DNA from 3 places in the Granulosicoccus sp. 3-233 genome. Region 3 is predicted to be linked to each of the others. Evidence: riboswitches for the same ligand, from Rfam matches in the RefSeq annotation. Region 3 holds a riboswitch; each other region holds the start of a gene.
The links. Region 3 has a riboswitch for thiamine pyrophosphate ahead of ACUNV4_RS21395 (3-oxoacyl-ACP reductase). Riboswitches for the same ligand answer to the same signal wherever they lie in the genome.
Positions count from the first base shown of each region.

Region 1: it holds a riboswitch for thiamine pyrophosphate, as region 3 does, so the genes downstream of both, thiD (bifunctional hydroxymethylpyrimidine kinase/phosphomethylpyrimidine kinase) here and ACUNV4_RS21395 (3-oxoacyl-ACP reductase) in region 3, are expected to answer to the same signal.
Region 2: it holds a riboswitch for thiamine pyrophosphate, as region 3 does, so the genes downstream of both, thiB (thiamine ABC transporter substrate binding subunit) here and ACUNV4_RS21395 (3-oxoacyl-ACP reductase) in region 3, are expected to answer to the same signal.

Region 1 covers NZ_JBQYLE010000009.1:282,892-292,923, reverse strand. Annotated here, with positions in the region: gene ACUNV4_RS22255 (ABC transporter permease) at 1-504, opposite strand, end outside; gene ACUNV4_RS22250 (ABC transporter ATP-binding protein) at 505-1,257, opposite strand; gene thiD (bifunctional hydroxymethylpyrimidine kinase/phosphomethylpyrimidine kinase) at 1,254-2,108, opposite strand; TPP riboswitch at 2,164-2,290, opposite strand; gene ACUNV4_RS22240 (TIGR01244 family sulfur transferase) at 2,839-4,518, shown strand; gene ACUNV4_RS22235 (SulP family inorganic anion transporter) at 4,515-6,266, shown strand; gene ACUNV4_RS22230 (VOC family protein) at 6,371-6,811, shown strand; gene ACUNV4_RS22225 (DNA replication terminus site-binding protein) at 6,978-8,012, shown strand; gene speB (agmatinase) at 8,025-8,969, opposite strand; gene ACUNV4_RS22215 (alpha/beta fold hydrolase) at 8,973-9,878, opposite strand; gene ACUNV4_RS22210 (coproporphyrinogen-III oxidase family protein) at 9,871-10,032, opposite strand, start outside.
Region 2 covers NZ_JBQYLE010000004.1:362,564-372,595, forward strand. Annotated here, with positions in the region: gene tatA (twin-arginine translocase TatA/TatE family subunit) at 1-28, opposite strand, end outside; gene ACUNV4_RS13515 (phosphoribosyl-ATP diphosphatase) at 47-367, opposite strand; gene hisI (phosphoribosyl-AMP cyclohydrolase) at 769-1,158, opposite strand; gene hisF (imidazole glycerol phosphate synthase subunit HisF) at 1,263-2,036, opposite strand; gene hisA (1-(5-phosphoribosyl)-5-[(5-phosphoribosylamino)methylideneamino]imidazole-4-carboxamide isomerase) at 2,039-2,791, opposite strand; gene hisH (imidazole glycerol phosphate synthase subunit HisH) at 2,963-3,607, opposite strand; gene hisB (imidazoleglycerol-phosphate dehydratase HisB) at 3,672-4,265, opposite strand; gene dtd (D-aminoacyl-tRNA deacylase) at 4,371-4,820, opposite strand; gene ACUNV4_RS13550 (rhodanese-like domain-containing protein) at 5,136-5,567, opposite strand; gene ACUNV4_RS13555 (lysophospholipid acyltransferase family protein) at 5,673-6,557, shown strand; TPP riboswitch at 6,651-6,762, shown strand; gene thiB (thiamine ABC transporter substrate binding subunit) at 6,824-7,873, shown strand; gene thiP (thiamine/thiamine pyrophosphate ABC transporter permease) at 7,876-9,519, shown strand; gene ACUNV4_RS13570 (ATP-binding cassette domain-containing protein) at 9,503-10,032, shown strand, end outside.
Region 3 covers NZ_JBQYLE010000009.1:82,721-92,752, forward strand. Annotated here, with positions in the region: gene ACUNV4_RS21385 (GNAT family N-acetyltransferase) at 1-427, opposite strand, end outside; gene ACUNV4_RS21390 (LLM class flavin-dependent oxidoreductase) at 662-1,948, opposite strand; gene ACUNV4_RS21395 (3-oxoacyl-ACP reductase) at 1,978-2,751, opposite strand; TPP riboswitch at 2,800-2,896, opposite strand; TPP riboswitch at 2,977-3,088, shown strand; gene ACUNV4_RS21400 (sodium:solute symporter family transporter) at 3,185-4,624, shown strand; gene ACUNV4_RS21405 (prenyltransferase) at 4,720-5,607, opposite strand; gene ACUNV4_RS21410 (ATP-binding protein) at 5,715-7,964, opposite strand; gene ACUNV4_RS21415 (substrate-binding periplasmic protein) at 7,966-8,805, opposite strand; gene ACUNV4_RS21420 (class I SAM-dependent methyltransferase) at 9,024-9,824, opposite strand; gene ACUNV4_RS21425 (redoxin domain-containing protein) at 10,024-10,032, opposite strand, start outside.

The sequences.
Region 1 (10,032 bases), 200 kb from region 3:
CAGAATGGTTGTGGGCGTTGCGTTCATGGTGCGAGCCAGGTCGAGCATGGCCGAACTGGTATGACGCAGGCCGTCGAAAGTGGCAGCCACCACCGGAAAGTAGATGATCAGGATTGCCATCACCACCTTGGAGCCCATGCCGTAGCCGAACCAGAGCGTCAGAAGTGGTGCCAGGGCGAACACCGGCAGCGACTGACTGATGACCATCAGCGGCAGCAGCCAGCGACGCAGTCGTCTGGAGGTGGTCAGCAGGATGGCGCTGAGTATGCCGAGCACACAACCACTGAGCAGGCCGGCAATGACCTCGAAGGCGGTAATGGCGGTGTGCAGGCCGAGTGTCTGCATCTGACTGAACAGTGTCTTCAGAATTGCAAACGGTGCCGGTAGCAGAAAGTGGGGAATGCCACTGAGCATGACCAGCAGTTGCCAGGCCAGCAGCATCAGCGCAAGACTGACGAACAGACCTGGAATTCGCGCACGCCCGAGTGTCGTTGACCTGTTCATTCAGGCGGGCACCGGTCGGTTTTCACCGTTTTTCATGAATTGCCAGACGGCCGGCAACCGTGAGGCGATTTCCTCATGATCCAGCTGCCGTGGTGGTTGCGTGCGCAGCGGCATCGATTGCACGCGGGTGGGAGACCCCGGCTCGAGTACATGCAGTGCATGCGATAGCCTCAGGGCCTCCATCGGATCGTGTGTTACCAGCAGGACGGTGTGCCCGCTGAGGAGCTCGAAGGAGAGGCTCTGCAGTTCGTCGCGGGTGATGGCATCCAGACGACTGAAGGGTTCATCCATCAGTACGATGTCACGATGTTCGAGCAGGGTGCGCGCCAGGGCCACGCGCTGGCGCATGCCCCCGGAGAGTACTGCCGGCAGGGCGTCTGCCCACGACGACAGGCCGACACGTTCGAGCAGCTCGCTGACACGATGATCAGTGTCCTGCAGGCGTTCACCACGCAGCCTTGGTCCCAGCTGAATGTTCTGTCGCGCTGTCAACCACGGCAGCAGCCCATCGTCCTGCGCCATGTAGGCAATACGGCTGGATACCGGCTTGCCGGCATCCGTCAGTACGCTGCCCTCATCCGGCTGCTGCAAGCCGGCGATGATCCTGAGCAGGCTGGTCTTGCCGATGCCACTGCGGCCAAGCAGACTGTGCCACTTGCCAGCCTCCAGGTGCAGTGACAGATCCTGGAAGATCGGATGACTCCCCAGGTTCAGACTGACCTTGTTCAGCGCGATGCCGGGTGAATGACTCACGTTTGCGGCCAGAGGGCATGAAAGTGGTGGACCGGCCCGTGTCCGGAACCGATTTGCAGCTCGTCGGCACGGATGATGGCTGCATGCACGTAGATTTCAGCGGCCTGTACGGCATCGGATACGGACGCTCCCCTGGCCAGTTCAGCGGCGATGGCCGAGGACAGGGTACAGCCGGTACCGTGGGTGTTGCCGGTCTGGATGCGGGGCTGCGTGAACCGCTGCAGCTGGCCGTTCTGCAACAGCAGATCGGTACAGTCAGTGGAATTCAGGTGCCCACCCTTGAGCAGTACACAGGCGCTACCCATTTCTGCGAGTCTGGCCGCCTGAGCCTCCATATCCGCCAGATCCCCGGCCTCCTTGCCGTTGCCCAGTAGCAAGGCTGCTTCGGGCAGATTGGGGGTAATCAGCGTCGCCCGCGGAAACAGGTAGTGACGCAGGGCATCGATGGCTTCAGTGTGCAGCAGGGAGTCTCCGCTCTTGGCGACCATGACCGGGTCGAGAACAACAGGAATCGCGGGGTGCTGCTCGAGGACTTCACTGATGGTGCGGATGATGTCGACATTGGCCAGCATGCCTATCTTGATGGCGTCGATGCGGATATCGGACAGCACGGTTTCCATTTGCTGGCGAACGAATTCGGCGGGCACTTCGTGGATGGCATTCACCGCTCGCGTGTTCTGTGCCGTCAGCGCCGTGATGGTCGAGGCTCCGTAGACGCCCAGCGCGCTGAAGGCTTTCAGGTCCGCCTGAACGCCGGCGCCACCGCCTGAATCCGAGCCGGCGATGGTCATCGCAGCCGGTACGCCCCGTACTGTAGCGGGGTGAGAGATTGTCGTATTGCCAGGATTCATGTTCAGCTCCACCGGAGACGCCGGGAGGAACTGGACCCATGCAAGGGAATGACTCGGATTCCCGTGACTTGAATCCCTTCGTCGGCATTATCCGCATCAGGTTCAGCGGGATCGTGCAATCAGATGCATCATCTCAGCCGAACGCCCACCTCTGTAGTCGTCCAGCACCCCGTCAAGTGTGCGAGAGAGTATCACGCGTCAATCCACTTGACCAGATGCTCTTCCTGAAAATTCTCGGTACTGGCCGTCATCGCCCGGCCATGACGGTTCCACACTCTTGCAGTAATCTCCGTGAATATCCTGTTGGTCATGGGCGCCTGACCACTGACCTCTGATCCGTGACCCGTGACCCGTGAACCCGTGAACCCGTGAACCCGTGAACCCGTGAACCCGTGAACCCGTGAACCCGTGAATCCGTGAATCCGTGAATCCTGAACCCTGAACCCTGAACCCTGAACCCTGAACCCTGAACCCTGAACCCTGAACCCTGGGCAGAGGCACTGGGGAACGCCTGCACGGCTGGTGTGCCCTGGCCAGGTCGATGGTGACGGTGACATTGTCACCGACCCCTTGAGAAATCAGGTCTATTCTCCCGATCACCAGTGGCCGGCCGGGATCGGAATCGGGCGTGCATGCGGTAGTGGCGCCGGCCAGGAACATCGGTTCATGCCGAGAGAATAGCGGCGCGATGCTCAACAATCACTGACAACAACCCCGGGAAACACCGCCCATGGACGTCAAGAACATTTCAGACACTCTCTCCCTGAGCAAGCAGTTGCAGATCGACGATATTGCCCGGCTGCGTGAATTGGGATTCCGGTCGATCATCTGCAATCGGCCTGACGGAGAAGCGGCTGATCAGCCCACTTTTGCTGAAATACAGGCCGAGGCAGCCAGACACGGTCTGGAAATGCGATATCTGCCCGTCGTTCCTGGCCAGGTAAGCAATGAAGACGTCGACAGCTTCGCGCGGGCAATGCAGGAAATGCCGAAGCCTGCAATGGCCTATTGCCGCAGCGGTACACGCTCTGCCACCTTGTGGTCTCTGGGCCAGGCCCGTACGCGACCGGTGCCGGAGATTCTGGCCGCCGCCAGAAGTGCCGGCTTTGACCTGTCAGGCGTCGTCCGGCGACTGGCCAATGGAGGGGTCACACCAACCGACAAGGCTGATGGTTCTTTTGATGTCGTGATTGTCGGGGCGGGTGCCGCCGGTATCGCCGTGGCATCCAGTCTGCTCAAGCGCCAGGCGGATCTGCAGCTTGCCTTGATCGACCCTGCCGATATTCATTACTACCAGCCCGGATGGACCATGGTGGGAGGCGGGATATTCGAACCGGAGAAAACCGTCAGAACCATGGGGTCGCTGATACCCCCTGGTGTGCAATGGCTCAAGACAGCAGTCACGGCCTTCGAGCCGGCGAACGATTCGATCATACTTGAAGGCTGTCGAGTCATCCGGTACAAGCGGCTCATCGTCTGTCCAGGTCTCAAACTCGACTGGCACCGGGTGGAAGGGCTGACAGAGACCCTGGGACGCAATGGCGTGACCTCCAATTACCGCTACGATCTGGCTCCCTATACCTGGTCGCTGGTACAGTCGATGACGTCAGGCAAGGCGGTGTTCACACAGCCTCCCATGCCGATCAAGTGCGCCGGTGCGCCACAGAAGGCGATGTACCTGTCGGCAGATCACTGGAATCGCACTGGCGTTCTGCAGGATATCGATATCGATTTCAACAATGCCGGTGGAGTACTGTTCGGGGTCAAGGACTATGTGCCGGCACTGCAGGAATACGTTGAACGGTACCGTGCGTCACTGAATTTCTTTCACAATCTGGTGGCAGTGGATGGCGATGCGGGAAAGGCCTGGTTCGACGTGAGCGACGCCGACAAGCCCGTCAGACGAGTGGAAGTGGAATTCGACATGATGCATGTCTGTCCCCCTCAATGTGCTCCGGAATTCATCAGTGCCTCGCCGTTGGCTGATGCGGCCGGCTGGGTGGATGTCGAGCAGTCGACTCTGCGTCACAGGAGCCATGAGAATATCTGGGCATTGGGCGATGTCATGAATGCACCCAATGCGAAGACGGCCGCCGCTGCTCGCAAGCAGGCACCGGTCGTGGCGGCCAATGTCATTGCCGATATCGCTGGCAGGTCTCCCGTGGCGTCCTACGATGGTTACGGGTCCTGCCCCCTGACTGTCGAGCGTGGCAGGATTGTTCTGGCCGAGTTCGGCTATGGTGGCGCTCTGCTACCCAGCTTTCCGACATGGCTGCTCGACGGGACGCGGCCATCGCGCCTGGCATGGCTGCTCAAGGAGCGGATTCTGCCGCCCGTGTACTGGAAGGCGATGTTGCGTGGTCATGAATGGATGGCGCAGCCGGCCTCGCTACCGGACGCCAGTCAGTGAAGAGAGCGTCGATTGCCAGCTATCTGCCCTGTCTGGAATGGGGCAGGGAGTATGACCGTGGCTCCCTGATCAATGATCTGCTGGCTGCGGTGATAGTCACGATCATGCTGATTCCGCAATCCCTGGCCTACGCGCTGCTGGCCGGCTTGCCGCCAGAGGCTGGTCTGTACGCGTCTATCGTACCGATATTGTTGTATGCGATTTTCGGTACCAGTCGCACTCTGGCTGTCGGCCCGGTGGCCGTGGTTTCCCTGATGACCGCGACGGCCATCGGATCTGTCGTTCATAATACAGGGGTGGACCATGTCACTGCGGCGCTGACGCTGGCCGGCCTGTCCGGTGTGATGCTGGTGACCATGGGGCTTTTCAGACTCGGTTTTCTGGCCAATTTTCTGTCTCATCCGGTCATTGCAGGATTCATCACGGCATCGGCCATTCTCATTGCGGCCAGTCAGTTGAAGCATGTACTGGGCGTGTCTGCCGACGGTCACAATCTTCTGGAACTCCTGTTGTCGCTGGCAAGTCAGTTGAATGCGGCCAACCGGGAGACGCTGTTGTTGGGTGTCACCTCCATTGCATTCCTTTTCTGGTGCCGCAAGGGGCTCAAAGCCCTGCTTTTGCATCTGGGTCTGTCGCCGAAGCTGGCAGAGGCGCTGGCTCGGACGGGACCTGTCATGGCCGTTCTCGTGACGACGGCTCTGGTTTGGGGTCTGCAGCTGGATTCCCACGGTGTCAGCGTCGTGGGTGCCGTTCCGCAGGCCCTGCCACCACTGACCTGGCCGAGTGTCTCAGCCGACCTGTTGCGGGAGCTGTGGATGCCTGCGCTACTGATTTCGGTGATTGGCTTTGTCGAGTCCATCTCGGTCGCTCAGACTCTGGCTGCCAAGCGGCGACAGCGCATTCGCTCGGATCAGGAGTTGATCGGTCTGGGTGCTGCCAATATGGGGGCAGCGCTGACGGGTGGATTTCCCGTGACGGGTGGGTTCTCGCGCTCCGTGGTCAATTTCGAAGCCGGTGCCGAAACGCCTGCCGCAGGCGCCATGACGGCAGTCATGCTGGCGATTGCCGCGCTGATAATGACGCCGCTGATTCACTATCTGCCCAAGGCCACTCTGGCTGCCACCATCATTGTGGCTGTCTTCTCTCTGGTGGATTTCAGCATCCTGAAGCGCAGCTGGTCCTATTCCCGTGCGGATTTTGCCGCGGTATTCATCACCATGGTGGTTACGCTTGTCATCGGCGTGGAGGCCGGCGTCAGCGCAGGCGTGATTGCCTCGGTGGCGCTGTTTCTCTACAGAACCTCACGTCCTCATGTGGCTGAAGTCGGGCTGGTGCCGGGGACCCAGCATTTTCGCAACATCCACCGTCATCGGGTATTGACCGATCCTTCGCTGGTTACCATTCGAGTCGACGAGAGTCTCTACTTTGCCAACGCGCGATATCTGGAAGACCTGATTCATGATCGCCTGGCCTCCAGTGACACGACCCGACACCTGGTGCTGATGTGTTCGGCAATCAATGAGATCGACATGAGTGCGCTGGAGTCACTGGAGGCCATCAACCATCGGCTCGCGGACATGAATATCAGCATGCACCTGAGTGAGGTCAAGGGACCGGTCATGGACAGGCTGCAGCAGTCACATTTGCTGGACGAGCTGACCGGGCAGGTCTTTCTGTCGCAGTACGAGGCCATACAGAGCCTGACACCGGCAGTCATTGCCGCTGAGCTGACCGAGGCAGCTGCCTGAAACGTTGCAGCGTCGCCGGGATGGAAATCGTGGCATGGGCAGAGAGCTTTTCGAGGGACGGTCGCGTTTGTTATGTTGGAGGCACCTCATGCGGAGTACGAATCATGGCAGACAAGCGCAGTGCAGGCAGGGTGACTGGTATCGGCGGGGTCTTTTTTCTGGCCGACAAGGATCACGAGAGTCTCGCAAGATGGTACGAGCAGCATCTGGGCATAGCCCTGGAAAGCTGGGGAGGCGGTGTGCTCGAATGGAAGAACGACAGTGCCGAGGATGGTGGTGCGACAGTCTGGAATGTCGCCGCCAGAGACAGTGACTGGTTTGCACCGAGCCGGGCGCGGTTCATGATCAATTACCGCGTTGATGATATGGAAGCGCTGGTGTCAAGGCTGACATCCGCTGGCGTGGAGATCCTTGAAGGGCCTCAGTATCACGAAAACGGCGTCTTTGCGTGGATTCAGGATCCCGAGGGCAACAAGATCGAGCTCTGGGAACCGATGATATGGGATGAACGGAACAGGCGACAGGACACTCAACGCGATTCCTGACATCAGGCAAGGGCAAGAGGCCGGGTCCAGCGTGCCGGTGGACTCGGCGCGCACGCTCCAACATGCAGAACCCATCGGTGCTGCTCCCGACGCAGGTCACCATGTGCGGATTGTCAGACGGTGGCTTTCATCCTATTCTGTCGATTGACGGGTAGAAAAATACAGCATGGAATCACTCGAACGCATGACGGCTCTTCAGTTGCATGAAGAGCTGGTAGAAGCATTGCAGACTCTGGTTGGCGTGATTCGCGATCATTGCACGGGCGTGGTGGTTTTCGAGTTGCCTACCGTGGAAGTCGATGGTGTCGTGCCAACGCATATCGAGGTCAGAAAATGGGGAAGTCCTGATTCTCGCCAGAAGCCTGCGCTTGATCTGGCCTGTGATGCCCTGACGCGTCTGTCCATGACAGCCGGTCAAAAGAGCACAACGACCTACCGTCTGCCGGGAGTTCTGTCTGTGGCGACAGATCTGAGCGAAGCGATTTCCGCCATCAATGCGCTGAAGGACAAGCTGCAGACGCATCTTGCCCAGGCCTATCCGGATACCGTCGCCAGAAGTCGTGCCTGCAAACACATTTTTCCGGGCGTGCACATGAACCATGTCTATCGCCATCTGCATGTCATTCCGGAGAACATCAGCCGCCTGAATCTGACCTGGCAATGCCAGACGCCTGCCGATGTCTGGATCACGCCCGCTGAGGCCATTGAACTGAGCGAAGCAGCCATTGAAGAAGAGACTCGCAAGGTGCAATCCGGCGACCCGGACAGGGATCGTCTGCAGGCTCTGGAAATTGCCTTGCAATATTTCCGAACCCTGCCGACACCAGTGGAGTTGACCGAGAAGGACCTGTCGGGCATGAAGCCTGCTGAAATGCCTTATCAGCTGGTGCGTCGCAACTACGTTCGCCCACACCCGAGGGCGCAGCTGTTCGATCCACAGGTGAAGGCCAGTGCGCTGCATACCCATGCCGCCAATCTGCCATTGATTCGCCTGCCATCATCCGTATCCCTGAGTGTGCGGGGTCTGAAGGACTATGAAGCCGGGCAGTCGCGAAAGCGCTCTGATACCAAGAGGGGGTTCGAGGAGATCAGTCAGGCTCTGCACATCTACGGTGGTCGACCCACGGTGGACAACTATCGCAGACGGCTCAAGTTGCAGGAGAGCGCCAGACGCCGCAAGAACAAGCAGAGCGTGGCGTAGTGCCAGACCTGACTACTGGCAGGCTGGCAGGGCGCAGAGCATCTCGTACAGCAGGTTGGCAGCAATGACCGCGGTATTGCCGCTGGGATCGTAGGGCGGTGAGACTTCAACCAGATCGGTTCCCACCAGATTCAGGCCAGCGCAACCTCTGACGATTTCATAGGCTTGCCACACCGTCAGCCCGCCCGGCTCGACAGTGCCGGTGCCCGGGGCGAAAGCCGGGTCAAGGCTGTCGATATCGAAGCTCAGGTAGACCGGTGCGTCACCGATGGTCTGTCTGACTTCCTGCATCAGCGGTACCAGTGACTTGTGCCAGCACTGTTCTGCCTGAACCACCGTCCATCCCTTGCTGCGTCCCCAATCGAAGTCCTCGGGAGAATAGCCGGTTGCACGCAAGCCGATCTGATAGACCCGATCATTCAACAGACAGTCATCCTCCCAGGCTCGTCGAAATGGACAGCCATGAGCGACCGTCTCACCGAACATGTTGTCATTGGTGTCCGAATGAGCGTCGACATGGATCAGGGCAACCGGACCATGTCGCTGTCTGATGGCGCGCAGAATGGGCCAGGTCAGCGTGTGATCGCCACCCAGTGTCAGTGGAATGGTTCCGTGAGACAGGATTTCCCGGTAATGTCCGTCAATGATGTCCACGCTTTTCTTCAGGTCGAAGGTATTGATGGGCACATCGCCGATATCGGCAACCTGCATCCGCTGAAACGGCGCAGCTCCCGTGGCCATGTTGAAAGGGCGGATCATGCGGCTCTCATCCCTGATCTGTCGAGGACCGAGGCGGGTGCCGGGACGATTGGAGGTTCCTGTGTCCATGGGAATGCCGACGAAGCAGGCATCGAGACCTGCCGCAGAAGTCGCTGAGGGCAGGCGCATCATGGTCGCAGGGCCGCCGAAGCGGGGCATGGTGTTACCGCTCAGCGGCTGATTGAATGCGTCGGTCATGCGTCAGGGTCTGGTTCGGGTATTCATCTGTTGCGTTGACAGCCAGGTGCCGATACGCGGCCAGATTTCCCGCGCGGACGAACGCGAGCTGACCAGTCTTGCATGGCTGTAGTTTTCACTATAGCCCTGTTGCAGTCCACATTCCAGCCATGTCTTGTTCTCGCCAGGCAGTTGCGAGTACAGGTTCCGGCAAGCGATGGGAGGGGCGATGAACCAGTCTCCGGATCCAGCCATGCACAGTAGCGGCAGTTGCTCGAAGCCCTTGCATTGCTTCAGTGCATCCAGGTAGTCGAGTCCGTCAGCACCTGTCCAGTGGCCGGTCAGATTCCACGCGTACCATTGCAGCATGACGGCGGCGGCTTCGTTGTCAGGTCCCAGCTTGAGCCTTCTGGCCGGGACGTGGCCCAATGCTCGCGTCAGCAATGTGAAGGCTCTCAGGATCAGACGGTGTGACGGAAGCTGACCGGCGTCGCTGGCCTGGCTGGCAAGCATCACCAGAGATTGCAGATATTCCAGTGATCGGGGCTGACGGGCTATCGCCATCAACGCTGCCAGACCGCCGCCACTGTGGCCGATCCAGTGGACTTTCTGTCCCGTGGTGTCATGGACGAACTGCAGTGCACTGTACGTTCCTGACAGAAACAGGGACTCGAAATCTGCAGCGGGCTCTACCGAGTCACTGTCTCCATGTCCTTCGTAGTCCAGCAACCAGCAGTCGAAACCACGACTGGCGAGATAGCGTGCCAGCCCCCCGCAGGTTCGATGATTGGAGAAAGTGCCGTGGGCCAACAGCACCGGCTCTCCCACGGTTCCGTCAGTATTTCCCGCAGCAGCATTGATGCGCTGGAGTGCAAGTGTGGCTCCACGCTCCGAACGGAGCGTGAAGCGGCTTGTATGAGTATCAGTCAATGGTGGTAATCGGTATTCCCTTCAGGGATTTGCCATCCTTGTTCTTGCCGCGTATTTCGGCCAGTCGTTTGCTGGCGACCAGGGACTGAAACATCGGGATGTAATACTGACCTGCATTGATGAACTGCAGAACATCTCCGCTCCTGCGTATCCA
Region 2 (10,032 bases), on a different contig from region 3:
ACAGTTGAGGAACGCTTGGCATACCCATAAGTTTTCTCTAGATTAGCTATTTACTGGCGCGTGAGGCCTTTTCGGCATGACCCGAGACCCCTTCGCGACGCTGTAGTTCGTTCAAAATATCCTCTGGTCCCAGCCCCTTGGCACTCAGCATGACCAGCATGTGAAACCATACATCGGCAGCTTCAGACACCAGATGTTCCGGTTTGTCTCCCTTGGCCGCGAGAATGAATTCGACAGCTTCTTCACCCACTTTCTTCAATATGGCGTCATCACCGCCCGCAAACAAGCTTGCGGTGTAGGATTCTGCCGCATCGCTCTGTCTTCGGGCATCAATCTGAGCGCCCAATCGCTCAAGAATGTCGCTCATACCTGTGTCTCGCGGATGATCCATGGATGCATAGTGTATCCGCACTGAGGCATCCTACATGTGTTCCGTGCCCAATAATTATTCATACCTGCCAAGGCAGCGCCGACCGGTTGACCCGAACGTTCATCCGTGCAGGGTGCTGCCGACACCCGGGCTGCCTATTATCTCACGACAAGTCGAACCGATGGCAGCGACTCTTGCAGAGCATTCCGGGATCACCTGAGAGGCGCGGAACGAAGCCCGGACCATCCACATCACTGCGCCCGGCAGCCGGTGATCGGCGGTGATCGAGCGACCATTTCCCGGCATCTCCGGTCGCTGCGGCACTCTGACCAGCTTGCGGTACGCCTGCATTCTCCCTGAAGTTCGAACGATTACTGCCGAGCTACCAATCCACCCGCTCAATCATCCGAGAGTTGGTAGATGTCCTCCGGCGACTTCAGCACAGGTTCGCAGTCTTGCCATTCTCCCTCGTCATCAAGTCGTCGAAAAAAGCAGTGTTCCCGACCGGTGTGGCAGGCAATCCCACCAATTTGAACAACCTTGAGCAGAATGACATCACCGTCGCAGTCCAGGTGGATATCCTCGACCTGTTGTACATGCCCCGACTCCTCGCCCTTGCGCCACAAACGCTGGCGCGAACGTGAGAAGTAGACCGCTTTCTTCGAGCTGATCGTTTCGAGCAGTGCCTCCTCATTCATCCAGGCGACCATCAGAACCTGACCGGTACTGGCATCCTGGGCAATGGCGGGAATCAATCCAGCGTCGTTGAAGGAAATGGCTTCGATCATCGTTTTTCAATCAGTTTGGATGGAACTCAATGACTGGTGGACCGAACCCCGGGCGCTGCCCATGCCGAGTTCGGCCGATCCGGGACAAACCCGAACAATGAAATTCAAGCGCGTACCTCGATACCCTGCGCCGCCATATGTGCCTTTGCTTCGGCAATCGTGTATTCACCGAAGTGAAATATGCTGGCCGCCAGAACAGCATCTGCGCCACCCTCAAGAACACCTGCGGACAGATGATCCAGATTTCCGACACCCCCCGAAGCGATGACCGGTATCTCGACTGCATCGGATATCGCACGGGTCAATGCCAGATCGAAACCGATCTTCGTTCCATCCCGGTCCATGCTGGTCAGCAACAGTTCACCGGCGCCATATTCCGCCATCTTGACTGCCCACTCGATGGCATCGAGACCCGTCGGGGTTCTGCCTCCGTGCGTGAAGATCTCCCAGCGCGGCGGCTCACCCGGGGCGCTGACCGACTTTGCATCCAGAGCGACAACAATACACTGGGCACCGACCTTGTCAGTGGCCTCGCGCACCAGGTCCGGACGGTGCACAGCTGCCGTATTGATACCAACCTTGTCTGCGCCTGCGTTCAGCAAGCGGCGCACATCGGAGACTGCGCGTATTCCCCCACCGACTGTCAGAGGAATGAACACCTCTGAAGCCACCTCCTCCACCACATGAACAATGGTATCCCGGTTATCCGAGCTGGCCGTGATGTCGAGGAAGGTGATCTCGTCCGCGCCTGCCTCGTTATAGCCTCGTGCAACATTGACTGGATCGCCCGCGTCGCGAATGTCAAGAAACTTGACGCCCTTGACCACGCGTCCGGCATCTACATCCAGGCAGGGAATGATTCGTTTTGCCAGCCCCATGATCAGCTCTCCGGATTGCCCGCAGCATAAGTGTCGGCCAGCGCCTGGGCGGTAGCCAGATCAATGGTTTTCTCGTACAAGGCTCTTCCCACGATCGCCCCTTCGATACCCCGATGCCGCTGCCGACCCAGTGCTTCGATATCGTTGATATCGGTCACCCCACCCGAGGCGATGATCGGGATGTTCACAGCATCCGCAAGAGCCGCAGTCGCTTCCGTGTTCACGCCCTGCATCATGCCATCACGACTGATATCGGTATACACGATCGAGCAGACACCCACATCTTCGAAGCGCTGAGCCAGAGACACTGCAGTGACACTGGAAGCCTCCGCCCAGCCTTCCGTCGCCACGAAACCGTTATTGGCATCCAGACCGACAATCACATGGCCGGGGAAATGCCGACAAAGCTCGTCAACGAATTCCGGCTGCTTCACTGCCAGCGTTCCGATGATCAGGTACTGGACACCCACATCGAGATAGGCGCTGGCTATCTCCATCGAACGAATACCGCCACCGATCTGTACAGGTACCTGACCGCAGGCCTTGCAGATCTCCCCCACCACGGCCGCATTTCGGGGCTCCCCTGCAAATGCTCCATCCAGATCCACCAGATGGATGCGGCGCGCGCCTTCATCGAGCCAGCGCCTGGCAACGTCCACTGGATTCTCGTCGAACACCGTGTCGTCATCCATGCGTCCTTGCCGTAATCGCACGCATTTACCGTCTTTGATATCTATGGCTGGAATGATCAGCATCGTACCGGGTCCATTGTCTTGTTGATTGATGTGGGTGTCTTGTCTTTCCCTGTCTTGCCAGGAGACATCGCACCCGTGGATGCCTTGCTGTGGCAGAGATCAGAGGTAGAGATCAGACACCCATGTCCAGCCAGCAACGGGCATTCAGCTGGCTATCGAACATTCTCGCGACTAGCGTCCGTCCCAGCTGGCAAAATTCTTCAGCAACTGCAAGCCATCTCTGGCGCTCTTCTCCGGATGGAACTGGCAGGCAAACAGATTGGGCGCAGCTACCGCTACCGCGATGTCATGACCGTAGTGGCATGTGCCTGCCACCGCACCGATGTCTTCCGGCACACAATAGTAACTGTGAGCAAAGTAGAAACGGCTGGCATTCTCGATACCGGCCCAGAGCGCATGCTCCCGAGCGTGGCGGACTTCGCTCCACCCCATATGCGGGACTTTCAATCGCGAACCAGCGTCTTGCAATGGCTCCGCGAAACGGGTTACTTCCCCCGGCACAACGTTCAGACACGCCACACCGCCGTTTTCCTCGCTATGCGTCAACAGAACCTGATACCCCATGCAAATGCCGAGAAAGGGCCGGGTACCCGCGATGTTCAGGATCGTCTGCGACAGGCCGCTGTGCTGCAGTGCCGCCATGCAATCCTTGGCAGCACCCTGCCCCGGACAGACGACACGATCAGCCGATTCAATAACGGCTGCATCAGAGCTGACAACGACCTCAGCGTTCTCGGCGACGTGCTCTATGGCTTTGGACACCGATCGCAGGTTGCCCATGCCATAGTCGATGACGGCGATTCTTTGCATTTCCATGCTCAATTTCTATCAAGGTTCCCGGACGTCGGCTGAAGTCGATCAAGATTCATCGAAGGGCAACCTACAGGGTTCCCTTTGTCGAGGGCATTGTATCGGCCGCTCGCTCGTCAATCGAACATGCCATTCGCAGCGCTCTTCCGAAGGCCTTGAACAGAGTTTCGATCTTGTGGTGATCGTTGACACCACGCAAGACATCCATATGAATGGTTGCTCGGGCATGATTGGCAAAGCCCTGGAAGAACTCGGATGTCAGATCCACATCGAAGTTGCCCACTTTCGCACGCTTGAAATCAGCATGAAAATGCAGACCCGGACGCCCTGAAAAATCGATGACAACGCGTGAAAGCGATTCATCCAGCGGGACATAGGCATGTCCGTAACGAACGATACCCTTGCGATCACCCAGCGCCTGCGCAAAGGCGTCTCCCAGGGTGATGCCGATATCTTCGACCGTGTGGTGATCATCTATATGAGTGTCACCCTTGCACGCGATATCCAGATCAAACAGGCCGTGCCTGGAGATCTGATCCAGCATATGTTCGAGAAACGGCACCCCGGTCTGGAACTTGCCATTACCCTGCCCGTCCAGGAGCAGTTCCACCGCTATCTCGGTTTCCAGCGTGCTTCGCTTTACCTGCGCTCGGCGATTGGACACCCACATATCTCCCGCAAAAGCGCCGGAGCATACACCCTCCGCCCATGACTTGACACCCACAATCTGGCCAGATGCGGAATTAGCGCATTCGATTCGCCACGGCATTCACACTGACCGACGTGTCTCAAGCCAGAACGTCACCGGGCCATCATTGATCAGGGCCACCTGCATGTCCGCCCCGAAAGTCCCTCTGGCCACCGTTATCGACTCCCTGGACACGGTGCTCACCAGCGTATCGAACAGCTCATTCGCCTGTTGCGGAGACGCAGCGCTGGAGAAACCGGGCCTACGCCCTTTATGGGTGTCTGCTGCCAGGGTGAACTGAGGCACCAGCAACAGCTGTCCGCCGCCTTGGCGAATATCCCGATTCATCTTCCCCTGATCATCTTCGAACACTCGATAGCCGAGCATCTTCTCGGCGAGCTGGACGACCGATTCATGGGTGTCTGGTCTCTGGACCCCGATGAGGGCGAGCATGCCGGCGTCGATCCGGGCGGTAATCTGGTTGTCGATGGTGACTGAGGCGCGGGTTACGCGCTGAATAAGAGCGATCACTAGATAGACGAAACTCGGTAACAGGACACGTTTTAATGCAAACTAGGAAAATTCCTACCCAAATATCGGAATTTTCTGACGCAAAAAGACGGAACTTCCGATAGCAGTTCCGCGTCGATGCGCCGATAATGAATTTGTGGTCAGGAACACCACACACAGGGAAGTATCACGGAGGATGTATTTCAACAAGGAAGTTCGATTCATTGGATGAATTGCACGTTTGATGACCACATCAACCTGAGGAGCCAGGATGGTTCAGCCCGGCCACCGGATGGCCGGGTGTTTTGGGTCGATGCGCAGCGGTCAAGCGCTCCCCTAGCACTGCTCCCACGGCAAGCCTTCGAAGCGCCAACCAGCCACCGTATTCCGGTGATGCTCGTCATCCAGCGGCCCCTCGAACCCGCAAGCGATGATCCTGACGTCGGCCAGACCTTCTCGCAGCAGCACCTCTGCCGCATCGTGCGACCGATTGCCACTGCGACAGATCAGCAACAGCGGTGAGGAAGAACGCCCCTTGGCCGACACCTTGCCCAACAGGGCCTTTCTGACATTGGCCACGAAATGCTCGTTCACCACCCAGTCCGGCGCATCGATCCAGGGCACATTCACCGCTCCCCTCGGATGACCGATCATCAGGAATTCCATATCGGATCGAACGTCGATCAGCGTCACACCCGGGTCCGTTTGCATCAGAGACCACGCTTCCGTGGGTGAAATGGTGTCAATGGAATCAGCGTTATCGCTCATCGGAAGAATCTGTGGCAGGCAGAACATTGCCCGGAGAAGATTCTAACGATTAAGCTCGCACAGTTACACACGCTAAACTAGAGATTCGTCACAACCGGTTTCCCGATGTCCGTGCAGCTCACTCGCCTTCTCGCCAGAATCCTCAGCTGGCTTCCACTGCGCATGAATCAGACAATCGGGGCCACTCTCGGACTGTGCGTCTGGGCGCTCAACGGCAAATTGCGCCGTATCACCGATGTGAATCTCGACATGTGCTACCCGGACATGAACGAGGCACAGCGTCGCCGTCTGAGCCGCCTCAGTCTGATGGAAACCGGCAAGCAGCTGACCGAATGCGCCTGGATCTGGCACCGGCCCATCGCTCAGACCGAACAGCTGATAATCGACATCAATGGCGAAGAGCTGATGCTCGAGGCCCGGAAATCCGGCAAGGGGTGCCTGTTCGTCTCCCCTCACCTGGGCAACTGGGAAGTTTGCTCAGCCCCCTTGTCGAGCGACGAACCATTCACCTACTTCTACCGCAGTCCGCGCAATTCCCGGCTTGACAGCGAACTCATACGCTGGCGGGCGCACCTGCGAGGACACCCGGCCTCTCTTGATGCCGGTGGTATCAGACGTGGCTTCAAGATCCTCAAGTCGGGCGGCAATGTCGGTATTCTGCCCGACCAGGAACCCGACCAGGCCAATGGAGTCTTTGCCCCTTTCTTCGGCAAGCCGGCTCTGACCATGACCCTGCTGTCCGGCCTGGCGCGGCGCAGCGGTGCTACCGTACTCTACTGTGTGGCGGAGCGCCTGCCCAGAGGCAAGGGCTGGCGACTCCACATCCTGCCCGCCGATGAGGCGGTGTCCAGTAGCGATGCAGAACAGGCCGCCACTGCTCTCAACAGCGGTGTCGAACGGTGCATCGCATTGTGCCCTGAGCAGTACCTGTGGAGCTACAAGCGCTTCAACACGACGCACGATGGCTCTCCTCGACCCTATGCACGATAGCTCCTGTGGGCACGATGGCTTCCCTCGGCAACAGCCTGCTTGCAACCATGCCTCTTATACGAGAAACTGAGCGCGGTCCACAGGACCACACGTGATGACTCAACGGGGTGCCGCAAGGCTGAGAGTCCGGCTTGAACGTCAGCCGGGACAACCCGCAGAACCTGAACCGGCTAGCACCGGCGTAGGAATTGAGTTGCTGTACCTTCGCCAGGTCATCATCCCCGACTCTTCTGTCCACGATGAGCATGACAAGCGTACACAAACCCATGCGTATGAATCCGTTCGCCACACAGCCCCGCCGATACCTGCTCTCCACCGTACTGCTGGTCAGCACCACCCTGCCCCTGACGCTTGCCAATGCCGCCGATGAACCGCGCAAGCTGACCGTCTACACCTACGAGTCCTTCACTGCCGAATGGGGACCAGGGCCCGCCATCAAGGCCGGTTTCGAAGCTCAATGCGGCGACTGCACCATCGACTTCGTCGCCCTGGACAGCTCTGCCGGCATTCTCAATCGCGTTCAGCTCGAGGGCAAGTCCAGTCCGGCGGATGTCGTGCTGGGTCTTGACACCAATCTGATGGCGATTGCCGAAGACACCGGACTGTTGGCAACATCCGGTGTCGACACCAGCGCGCTGGAATTGCCCATGACATGGACTTCCGATATCTTCGTGCCATTCGATTACGGCTACTTTGCCTTCGTCTACGACACTGAAGCCCTGCCTGAACCACCAGCCAGCCTGGATGAACTCATTGCCGCGCCCGAGGACCTGAAGATCATCATCCAGGACCCGAGAACCAGCACTCCGGGCCTGGGACTGCTGCTGTGGATGAAGTCGGTGTATGGCGACAAGGCCGCCGAAAAGTGGCAGGCTCTGCAACCGCACATCCTGACCGTCACCAAGGGCTGGAGTGAAGCCTACTTTTCGCTGTTCCTCAATGGCGAAGCACCGATGGTGCTCAGCTACAGCACCTCACCGGCCTATCATATGGAGATCGACGAAACCGACCGCTACCAGGCTGCCGCATTCAGCGACGGACACTATCTGCAAGTCGAGGTCGCCGCGTTGCTGGCCCAGTCTCCTCGACAGGCATTGGGTCGGGAGTTCCTGAACTACCTGGTCAGTCAGGAAGCCCAGACCAGCATCCCGCTCGGCAATGTCATGTACCCCGTTGCGGACCTGGAAGAACAGCTGCCAGCATCCTTCGAGAAATTGATTTCACCGACACGGACCTTGCAATTCACTCCGGAAGAAGTACGCGATGGACGCAAGTCGTGGATCGACGAATGGCTTGAAGCTTCCACCGGAAACTGATCATGTCGATACGCTGGCCCTGGTGGGCCAGTGGCGTGGTAGCACTGTTCCTCATTGCCGCCATGACACTGCTGCCACTGGGCGCCATGCTTGCAGAAGCAGGCAGCATCGACTGGCACGCTGTGGTGAACGATACCTATTTGCAGCGCGTGATTCGTTTCAGCCTTTATCAGGCGCTCGCTTCGACGATACTGGCGTTGATCACCGCCATCCCGGTGGCACTCGCGCTGTCTCACAAGCCCGCATTCCCCGGTCGCTCCCTGATCGTCTCCCTGTTCAGCCTGTCACTGGTCATACCCACTATCGTTGCCATTTACGGCATCGTTGCTGTATTCGGCCGAACTGGTTGGCTGAGCGAGCTGCTGGCAATGATGGGCAACGAGCCACTGGCGTTCTACGGATTGCCCGGTATTCTGATTGCCCACGTGTTCTTCAATATGCCCTTGGCCGCCCGTATTCTCCTGAACGCCCTGGAGAGTATTCCCGCTGACAACTGGCGCCTGTGTCGACAACTGGGCATGACGCCCTGGGCCATCTTTCGACATATCGAATGGCACCGCATGAAACACCAGCTACCGGCTCTGGCACTGTTGATCTTCACTTTGTGTTTCACCAGTTTTGCCATTGTCATGACACTGGGCGGTGGCCCACGATCCACAACCATCGAAGTTGCCATCTACCAGGCCTTGAGATTCGATTTCGACATAAGCACGGCAGTGGCTCTGGCCTGCATTCAGCTACTCATCTGTCTGTCACTGATGGCCATGAGCACCCTGCTGCGCCACGACGGCAGCATGGGTTTCGACATTTATGCAAGCCCGGTCAAAGGCAGCACCGGCGCATACCGGAACGATGTCCGAGAAGGCCTCTGGCCTGGCGCGGGATGGAACATTGCTCATGTCGGTATACTGATGCTCGGCATCGTCTTTGTGCTGTTGCCCTTGCTGGCACTGATCATCTCGGCAATCAATGGCAAGACGCTGAGTGTCATGTTCGATTCCGCGACGCTATCGGCCCTTGGCAACACCCTGGCCGTCTCCCTGACCGCCGCCATTCTGTCGGTGACACTGGGACTGGCCTTGCTGCGAAGTACGCGCTACTTGCGCATCCGCCTGGCACGGGAACGCATGGGTCAGTGGATACAACTCACGGGCAATATCATTCTTGTCCTGCCGCCTCTGGTACTGGGCACCGGCCTCTTTCTGCTGCTTCGCCCGCTGGCTGACGTGTTTTCCATTGCCCTGATTCTGGTCATCATGATCAACAGCCTCATGGCATTGCCCTTTGTGCTACGAATCCTGGAAGCGCCGATGATGAATGCTGCCAGTGCGCAGGACAGGTTGCTACGTTCGCTGGGCATCCGGGGGTGGAATCGCTGGCGTCATGTCGACTGGCCACAACTTCGCAAACCGCTCGCCCTGTCTCTGGCTCTGGCCGCCACGCTCGCCGCCGGTGATCTCAGCGCCATCGCCCTGTTCGGTTCCGAGCGCGTAAGAACCCTGCCACTGCTGCTCTATCAGCGCATGGGTAGCTATCGTCTGGAAGAAGCTGCCGTAACGGCTGGCATCCTGCTAATGACCTGCCTGCTGCTGTTCGCGCTCATACAGAAGCTTGTCGGAGGAAGAGAGCATGCTGGAACTCGATGATCTGACGCTGGCGATCGGACCTCGTCATTGGCAATTCGACCTGCGCCTGGATACCCATGGCGTCCATGCTCTGCTCGGACGCAGCGGGTCAGGCAAGAGCACTCTCCTGAATCTGATTGCCGGATTCATGCATCCTGACCAGGGTGACATACGATGGCAGGGACAATCACTGTTACCAATGGAACCCTCGGAACGGCCGGTAACCAGTCTGTTTCAACAACGAAACCTGTTCAACCACCTCACTGTCCGGCAGAACGTGGGCCTCGGCATCGACCCTGGATTGAAACTGAACGACAAACAGATCATGGCTATCCAGTCGGTACTCGATGACGTCGGTCTGAACGGGCAGGAGAACAAGCTGCCGGGCGCACTCTCCGGCGGAGAGCAACAGCGCGTGGCGCTGGCTCGCTCCCTGCTGCGACGCCGCCCCATCCTGCTGCTCGATGAACCGTTCAGCGCATTGGATGCATTGACCCGACAGGAAATGATTGCCCTGCTGCAGCAACTGATCGA
Region 3 (10,032 bases):
GACACTTCTCTTCATTGCCAGCACCATCCGTGTATCGGATGGCCTTGAAACCATGGCGCTGATAAAAGCGGATTGCACCGTGGTTTTCCTGAAATGTCCACAAATGTATCGGGCGAGGCAACAGGCTCAAGGCATGTTCGAGAAGCTGACTACCGATACCCTGATTGACATGGCCCGGCGCCATGTAAAGCTGGTCGATCCATCCGATTCCGCCTGATTCCGATATAGCCAGAACCCCCACGTTCTCGTCATCGAGCTGTGCGACGACAACGCCACCTGACGGAATCAGGTTGTTGCCTACCCAGCGACGAACCGCATCAGGCGAATGGGCAGATGGGGCAAAGGGCAGATACGCAAGCCTTGCTGACACAAGAATGCGAGCGACACTCTCCGCATCACCTTCACTGGCTGATCTGAGTTGCAACATGTCCGATCTCCCAATCATATCGCCCGGCGCTCCGGCAGCTGCTTGCCGCTGACCGAACTTGCATGCTGTGCTGTACGGTCGGGACCGTCATACGCCGATACAAGGTTCGTCTCTTGCAAGGTTCGTCTCTTGCAAGGTTCGTCTCTTGCAAGGATGGTACCTGAACATGAAGCCCCTCTCGGAATCTGACACACCCCTGTAATCAGTCGGATGACAACCAACTTGGGCATCATTTCAGTTGCAGCCGGGCCTTGTCAACTCCAGATGATCTCGCAGTGTATGGCCCTTGTAATCACGGCGAAACAGACCACGTTGCTGCAGTAGAGGCACTACCTGATCCACGAAATCTTCAATGCCACCGGGCAATGACGGTGGCATCAGATTGAATCCGTCGGCCCCTTCGTTGCAGAACCAGAGCTCCATCTGATCAGCAATCGTTTCCGGCGTACCCACCAGGGTGCAATGACCACCACCTGCCGCGAGTCTTCCCAACAACTGACGCAGTGTCGGATTTTCGGTGTCAATGATGCGCAGTATGGTGCTGTAGCGTCCCTGCGGACCACTGAAATTCTCCAGTGATGGCAAGGGTGGCACTGGTGCGTCCAGCTCCCATTCGGAACAATCCTGGTCAATGAACAGGGCCAATTGGCGCAACGATGCGTCGGCAGGCAGCAATTCATCCAGTTCACGTTGTTTGGCTTTGGCCTCTTCCTCGGTTGCTGCCACGTAGGTAACCAGCCCTGGCATGATCGGCACATCCACCTTGCGGCCGGCAGCTTTCACCCGTCGCTTGATATCCCGATAATAGCTTTGCGCTGCAGGCAGATCATAGGCCACCGCATAGATTGCTTCTGCACGGCTGGCCGCCAGTGCCCTACCCTGTTCCGAGGCACCAGCCTGAAACAGTACCGGATGCCCTTGCAATGGGCGCGGTACGTTCAACGGACCATCAACGTGAAAGAATTCTCCCTGATGATTGATGGCACGCACCTTCCCGGGGTCGGCATAATGCCCCTGACGATCAAACAGCAAGGCGTCATCATCCCAGGAATCCCACAGGTCTGACACCGCCTGCACGAACTCCTCGGCGCGTCGGTAACGCTCGTCATGATCCGGCATTTTCCGGTAACCATGGTTGCGGGCTTCAGCGTCAAACATCGACGTAACCACGTTCCAGCCAATTCTGCCACCGGAGATATGATCCAGCGACGCCAGCAGGCGAGCGGCATGAAATGGCGTGTAGAAGGTGCTGGACACGGTGCTGATGAAGCCGATGCGATGAGTCGCCCGACTCATCGCGGCGATGGCAGTCAGTGGCTCCAGATACCACCAGCTGCCGTCCGACACATTACCCGCCGCCCCGCTGTCGGCGAAGAAAACGGCATCCAGCTTGCCGCGTTCGGCCACTTGCGCGAGAGCTTCGTAATAGCGAATATCACCCAATTGCTCTACCGAGGACTGTGGATGTCGCCAGGCGGCCCGGTGATGGCCGCAGCCCATCAGGAACAGATTGATATGCATCGTCCGCGTATGCGTTCGCCCGGTGCTCATCAGCCCTTCACCAGACCACCATCCACGACCAGGTTCTGCCCGGTCACCGAACGCGCCCAGGACGAGGCGAAGAACAAGGTGGCATCAGCGAATTCCGCCGGTGTGGTCACTCGCCGCAGGGGCGTGCTCGCCGCAATGAAGTCGAACACGGCCTCCGGGGTTGCTGCCGAGGCATCCGTGGTACGCAACAGACCGCCCGACACCATGTTCACGGTGATGTTGTCGGGCCCCAGATCCTGCGACAGCGTGCGAGTCAGTGACAACAAGGCTGCCTTGCCAGCGGTGTAGTCGTGATACGGCACTACGGGATTCTGGAACAGATTGGTTCCGACGTTCACGATACGACCAAAACCTGCCTCGCGCATGCCCGCCAGTGCTGACTGAGTCGTGTTAATGGCACCGCCGACAACTCCCGAGAATTGCTGGTTCATGTTTTCCCAGGTCAGCTGATCCACGTTCGGACGTGCATCGCCGTTGAATGTGAAGTCAGGCAAGGCATTGTTGATGACAGTTGTCACCGGTGTGCCGAAATGCTGTCGGGCCTGATCGAACATCGCCTGTACTGCGGCTCGCTCGCATACATCAGCCTGTACGGCGAGCGCATGCTCCGGGAATCTTTCTGCCAGGCGCCTGGCCGCATCAGAACTGCGATGATAGTTTATAACAACTCTGGCACCTTCTCGGAGAAAGGCAGCTACCAGGTGTTCACCCAGGCCACGGGCACCACCGGTAACCAGAACCAGTTGTTGATCAAGACGGAGAGACTGCTGCATGTAAACCTCAGGATTGAGGCGAAGGCATGAATGCACAGGTGTGGCGGCAGAGCCAGCGACTGACATCCCTTCGCCAGTATGAACTGGATCAGGTTCAACGGGTTTTTTCTCAGCCCTGCAAATCAGGACACCCCGTGTCGAGCGAAAACCATAGCACAACAACTGAGGAAAGATGTAGCGTCAATTGATAATCGTTGACAAGTGGACTTGAACTTCCTATTCTGCGCTCACTCCTGGGGGTGCCGTGGAAAGCGGCTGAGACACCACACTGTGTGTGTGGCAACCCTTTGAACCTGATCCGGATAATGCTGGCGAAGGGAAGGAACAAGGCTGCACCATGCATGCCTCCAGCCTCTTTCCCGTCTCCCTGCCTTGCCGGATGCCCGCCACCTGTGGCGAAACGTCAGCGCCGCTCAAGACAAGGAAGACAACCATGTTCAGCACCTCCACAGCCCTCATATGGCTGCTTGTATTCGCGGCACTGTTCGCCGTACCAGGCTTGCTCTATGCCCATCGCAAACAGGACAGACTGGACGACTATCTGGTGGCTCGCAACAGCCAGAGCAGCGCTGCCACACTGCTGACGTTGCTGGCCACGACCCTGGGCACATGGATTCTGTTCGGCCCGGCGCAGGCTGCCACCTGGGGAGGTATAGGCGCCATCACCGGCTATGCTCTGGGGGCTCTGGCGCCACGGCTGATCATGATCCCACTGGGCTGCCGTATCCGTGTTCTGATGCCCGAAGGCCATACCCTGACCGAGTTTGTACTCGCTCGCTACGGACGGGTGATGTATGGCTTCGTTTTGGTCATCATGGTCTTCTATCTCTTCATCAGTCTGAGCGCAGGGCTGACCGCCATTGCCAGGATGGTTGCCCTGCTGGCACCGGTACCCCTGTGGCTGACGGCCAGCATCGTCATGGGTGCAACACTGCTGTACACCCTGTATGGCGGGCTTCGGGTAACCATCTTCACCGACCGTCTTCAATTGCTTGTCATACTGCCCTTTCTGGCCTTGCTGATCGGCTTCGGTTGGCAAGCCAGCAATGGACTGACCCCTGCTTTGCAAGGCCTGCGGACAACAGCACCGCAACTACTCAACCCACTGGATATCAACGGCCTGAAATCCGGACTGACGTTTTTCATCGCAGTCGTTCTCACCGGACTTTTCTATCAAGGCACCTGGCAAAGAGTCTTTGCAGCGCGCGACAACCGTGTCATTCGCAACGGCTTCATTCTCAGCGGCCTGCTGAGCTTTCCCATCATCTTTATCATGGGCCTGTTCGGCCTTGCTTTCGTGGGCCTGGACTTGCCCGGTGATGGGTCTGTCGCCCTGTTCAGCGTTCTGCTGGCGGATGTGCCTCTGTGGTTCGCCATTGGCCTGCTGCCATTCGGGCTGGCCCTGATCATGAGCAGCGCAGATTCCACCATCAGCGGGCTGACCAGCATCATGGTAGTCGACCTGCACCGCTTGTTGCCTCAGATGAACAATCAGACCCTGCTGTCCTGGTCGCGCTGGCTGATCCTGCTGCTGTCCTTGCCGGTGTTGCTCGTAGCCGCTCAGGGCTACAGTGTGCTGTATCTGTTTCTATTGGCAGACCTGCTTTGCTGCGCAGCGGCGTTTCCGGTATTTTTCGGTTTGTTCAATGCTCGCTATCAAAGCACCAATGCAGCGCTCAGTACGTTCTGTGGTCTGGTGGCCGGGCTGGTGGTTTTCCCACTGCCCGGGGCACCTGTCACGAATCTGCTGGAATCGTTCCTGTTGGCATCACTGCTGCCGGTGGCGGTATCGCTGCTGTTATTGCGTCTACCCGTAAATTCGCTCTTCGATTTCACTTCGCTGGCGCAGCGAGTGCGAAAACTGGAAGGATAAAGAATTGCCAGCCTCATGATTCGGGAACGACTCCACGGTGACCTCGGCGGTGAAGCACATCAGCATGCGCAACAGCCATGGTTCATGCGTATTCGTCAGCCATGGATGATGCTGAAGCCCAGAAATACCGACGTCATGACCGTTGCCCAGACGTTCATCCCCAGGTACGGCAACAATCTGCCCAACGATGTTCCGTGCCTGGCAATACCGAAGAACACCATGACCGCGATCCCCATCGGAAAGAAGCACACGATACTCAACTCGGGAAATATTCCCGTCAGAATGCCCAGGACAATGACCCCACAAGTGGCCATGACGGTATTGCCATACAACAGGATGCCCTTGCGTTCGCCGTAGACAATGGGAAAATGTCGCCGACCGACACTTCTGTCCGCAGCGATATCAGGAAACTGGTTGAGCAGCAGGAGGTTGTTGGAAAGAAAAAACGGCACCAATGAGGCAATCCCTGCCTGGATCGAGTACTCGCCAGTGAGCACCACATGCGTTCCCATGACGATCAACGGACCGAAACCGATGCCCGGAGCCATCAGGCACAGCACAGGATGTCGGTTCAACCAGGGTGTGTAGGCCAGGATGATGAGAATACCGATGATCCCCAAAGGCAGTATCAGCAGACCCACACCGAATAGAAACCAGACACCAATGATGGCGGTAACCAGCAGACTGGATACCGCACCCATCAGTACTGCTGGTGCCGCCTGCGGATTGGCGATCAGGGCACCACTGCCGCCACTGAAAGGTGTCTTGATCGTCTTCGCATCCAGACCACTCTTGAAATCATGGTACTCGTTGAACATGTTCACGCTGACATGCGCAAGCAAGGCACCCATCAGTACCAGTAACAGATCCGAGTACGGGATTCGCAGGGAACTGGTCAATGCGGTGGCGTACCCCAGAAAGACACTGACGGGCGTCAGCACCAGAAAGGGAACCCGCATGGACCTGACAAGAGTGTGCAGCATACGACTGGCAAGCCTGAAGATATCGGAGCATGCAGGCATGCTACAACAGGATCATGGCATTTGGAGATCAGGCATCTACCAGAAGACGGCAGGGCTCAACTCGATATTCAGTCAGTTTCCCGCTCATGAACGGGCTCCGACTCCATGCCATCGATCAGAGCCTGTGCCAGCTCGTTCAATCTGAAGGGCTTCTGCAGAAACACGACCCCGTCGTCAAGCGTGCCATTGTGAATGATCGAATTTTCGGTAAAACCCGACATGAAGACCGTCTTCGCCTGTGGCATCTGTCTGGAAAGTCTCTCTACCAGGCGTCGGCCATCCGTATGACCGGGCAGGATGATGTCTGACAGGAACACGTCAACACTCTCCAGTCCATCGATCAGCGCCACCGATGAGGCCTCGTCCCAGGCGGCATGGACCTCGCAGCCCAGAGATTCGACCTGACTGCTGATCACTTGTCGCAACTGCTCGTTATCCTCGATGATGAACACGCGCAAGCCCGCCAGTCTTGCTCGATGATCAACAGTCACGGCAGGTGCCAGCGAAGCCACTTTCTGCTGAACCTTCGGCAGATACAATCTGACGGTCGTACCATGATCCAATTCGGAATAGACCTTCAGATGCCCCCTGGACTGCTTGGCGAATCCAAAGGCCATTGACAACCCCAGTCCGGTACCTTCTCCCGCGGTTTTGGTTGTGAAAAAAGGTTCGATACACTGCTTGACGACTTCGTCGCTCATCCCGAGCCCGGAGTCGCTGACCGAAAGACAGACATAATTACCCGCGACAACTTCCATGTTGGAACGTGCGTAACTGGAATCCAGTCTTGCATTACAGCACTCGATACTCAAAGTGCCTCCCCTTGGCATGGCATCACGGGCATTGACAACAAGATTCAGCAATACTGCCTCGAGTTGCGCCTGATCAGCCAGTGTTCTCCACAATCCGGCATCGTTGACAACCTCCAGATCTATGGTTGCACCAATCGACGTCTGAATCAGGGGAACCGATTCCCTGACGAGTTTGCCCACATCCAGCACGACAGGAGACAGGGGTTGTTTGCGGGCAAAGGACAGAAGTTGCCGGGTCAACCGTGCACCGCGATCGACCGCCTCCAGTGCGACGGTATTATGAGCAACGACAACCGGGTTCTCGGTGCTGGCACTGGAAATTTCCAGATTGCCGGAAATGACAGCCAGAATATTGTTGAAATCGTGGGCCACCCCGCCGGTCAGATTGCCGATGGCCTTGTTTTTCTGTGTCTGCAGGAGCATTTCCTGGTTGATCTGCTCGTAGGTCACATCCTGTGCAATGACATCGATGGCAGTCAGCTCGCCATTGTCATTGAACTTGCCCAGAAAATACTGTTTCAGGAACAGGAACTCACCATCATCGAAATTGAGCCGCAGCGTCTGTATGTCGGAATTTCCGGCGACCACCCTGTTGCAGGCGGCCAGAAATAGCTCCAGTGAGCTCTTGTCCAGCACTTTCTCGACGACGTCCGTGCGAATATTCAACCGCAGCATCTCATCCACGGTCTTTCGATGAATCGCCGCAAAATTGTCGTCACAGGCAGCAAGCCGTGTCAATGAGGGATCGAACCTGGCAAATGCGAGCCCCGCAAGATGAGCGGCAGACGCCAGTCTTTGAGCCCCTTCTTCCATGCTCTCCCTGGCCAGAAGCAGGTTTTCTCGCATTGCACGGATCGACTCGACCAGTTCGTCCAGTTCATCCACGTCTCCCGCACCAGACTCCCGCGGCAGATCGATGGTCAGATCATGGGCATGCTCCGGATCGCGAAGCCTGGCCGATAGGGCTGCCAGAGGGGTGAATGCAATCCGATTGAATTGCCGGATGATCAAGGCGGTAACAAAGACGGTGGAAATCACGAAGATTGCGATGAGAGCCAGGGCATTTCTCAATACTATCGACCAGACAGCGCCATTGTTGGCCTCGATGGTCAGATGCCCCAGCAGCTGTGAATCACCTCGTCCATCTGCATGCATCAGCGGAAAATCGGCTTTCATCACCCCTGTTCCGTCGCTGATGGAAGTCCCCTGACTGATCGTCTGACCGGATTGATCCACGATGTAAGCCCGTTGAATACTGTCATTGGCAGTGAACCCACGAAGATGGGATGTCAGGGCCTCCAGATCGAACTCCCACAAATGGGTCTGGATATCAGCCTTGTGTTCATTGCCGATCTCCTGGATTCGCACCCGCAATTGATGGATCGATATCTGGTAGCTGACAAAGGCCGTGAAAACGAGCATTGCCGTCAATGCCAACAGCATGGGGACAACGGTGGAACGGATTGCCTTGGCGGCGATTCGAGAAAAAAGCCTTCCCTGAGTCAACTCACTGATTCTCGAAGCGATAGTCTTTCAAGATGGCATCATGACGGCCATCCGCTTTCATGGCTCTTATCGCAGAATCAATCAGCCCAACCAGATCGGCCTTGCTTTCATGCAGATACAGATACATGTCCTTGCGAATCGCGTAGTTCGTGATCTTCAGGTTGATCATCCCACGTTCGCGTGCCCTGAGTCGAGCGGGAGCCACAGTCAGGACGGCAATATCCAGACGATCGGCATTCAGCATGTCCATCAACTGATCCTCAGTCCGGGTGACCGTGACACCGGCGACGGATGACAACATGTTCTCGACATATTTCCAGCCGCGTACCCGGCCTACTCGATATTTCCGGAAATCCTCGATTTCATCCACCTGAATGTCATCTCTTGTATACACGCCGGCAACAACGATATCGATGACGGGTTCCGGTACCCGTATCAGATGTGGATATTGATCTTCTCTCGCATCGGTTCTCGCCACCTCGCCATCAAGCACGCCGGTATTGGCCAGTGCCAGCCCACGGGCAGCGGGTAGCTTTCTGATGTCAAAGGTGAGTCGGGTACGCTGTCCGACGTCAAGCAGAATCCTGTCCAGATAGCCAGACCCCACGGCATTGACCACAGGAGGCTGATTGGATGTCGCCAGGTACAAGGTTCGATGTCCATCAGTCGTCTGGCCATGCGATTCCAACGGCGCACCACCGACCGTCAACAGTATCGTGACAGCTGCAATAGTCGGGAAAAAACGTCTCTGTCCGAAACTCGACAGCAGAATCTGTCGGAACGCAGCAAACACAAACCCGACGCCAGACCGACCCTCTTCCTTGACCACGAGCTTCTGCACAACGTTCGTCTCCCGGTCCCTTGCAGGACAGACATGCTCATGGATTTTCCGTCTCGATTGCGGACGTCAAGCCTGTGTACGCGGTTGCGAAGCCGCCAATTTGTCGTTCCTGGGCTGCGGTACCCGGACAACTATAATCAAAACGGTAATTCAGAAGCATGTCATCATGGTTACATTGCGCTGCCGGGCTCGCAGGCGTCCCCATGGTCGCATCACCCTCATGGCCGCGTTGCAATCACGGTACCGAAGGGCTGGTGTCCATACAGAGTGCCCGCCTCCTTGCGCCTCAGATACTCATCTGCCAGCGCGTCCGCGAGTGCCTGGGCAATGAGACCACGCTCGACCATCAAGGCTGTACCCATTCGAACCCAGGCCATGCCACCATCCGTGTCTGTAATGGCACGACTATCGACACGAAACTCATCAAGCAGAAAACCGGCGCTGACTATCAGCTGTCTCAGATTCGAGATCAGATAGGGCTGGGTGACAACGTTATCCACAAAAAAGCGAGCACAGGAGTCCAGTGGATCGCCTGCAAAATTGCCCAGCGATGTCTTTTCGAAATCGGCGTCGCAGATGACGATCTTCCCACCTGGCTTCAAGACCCGACAGGCCTCTTTCAGCAGGATCTCCGGTTCTATAACGTGACTGAGAACCGTGTGCATGACAATGCTGTCGATGGAGCCGGTGTCGAACGCCAGCTGCTCTCCGCCACCTACCCGACACTCCAGATTGTCCAGATGCTCAGCCAGAGTGGCCGCACGCTTTACCAGATTGACCGATGGGTCCATCGCGATGACGCAGGCCGCACCCGCTCTTGCAGCCATTCGTCGGGCAATGGGGCCAGTACCCGCGCCCACTTCCACGTGCGTGGCCCCATCAACCCAGTTCAGAGAATCGAGATAGCGCTCGATTATCTGAACCATCTGTTCCTCCGCCGCTCTTGCTTCCAGAGCGGCCACAACCACATCCAGAAACCTTGAATCTACCGCATCGATATCCTGAAATGGGTCTGCCATGGAAACCTCGCCTGCCGACGTACAGAGCAATGTACTCTGATTCATCGAGACAAGTAAAGAATCGAACGCGATGGTTTCCTGCTTCCGGCCGAAATAACTGACCGCTTGTGGAGTCAGTCTTGCTTACTCTGACCCCTGGCAGCGACATCACTGCAAGAGATAGACAACCTTTTACTCTGCAACACTTTTCGAATGCCCATCAACCGGT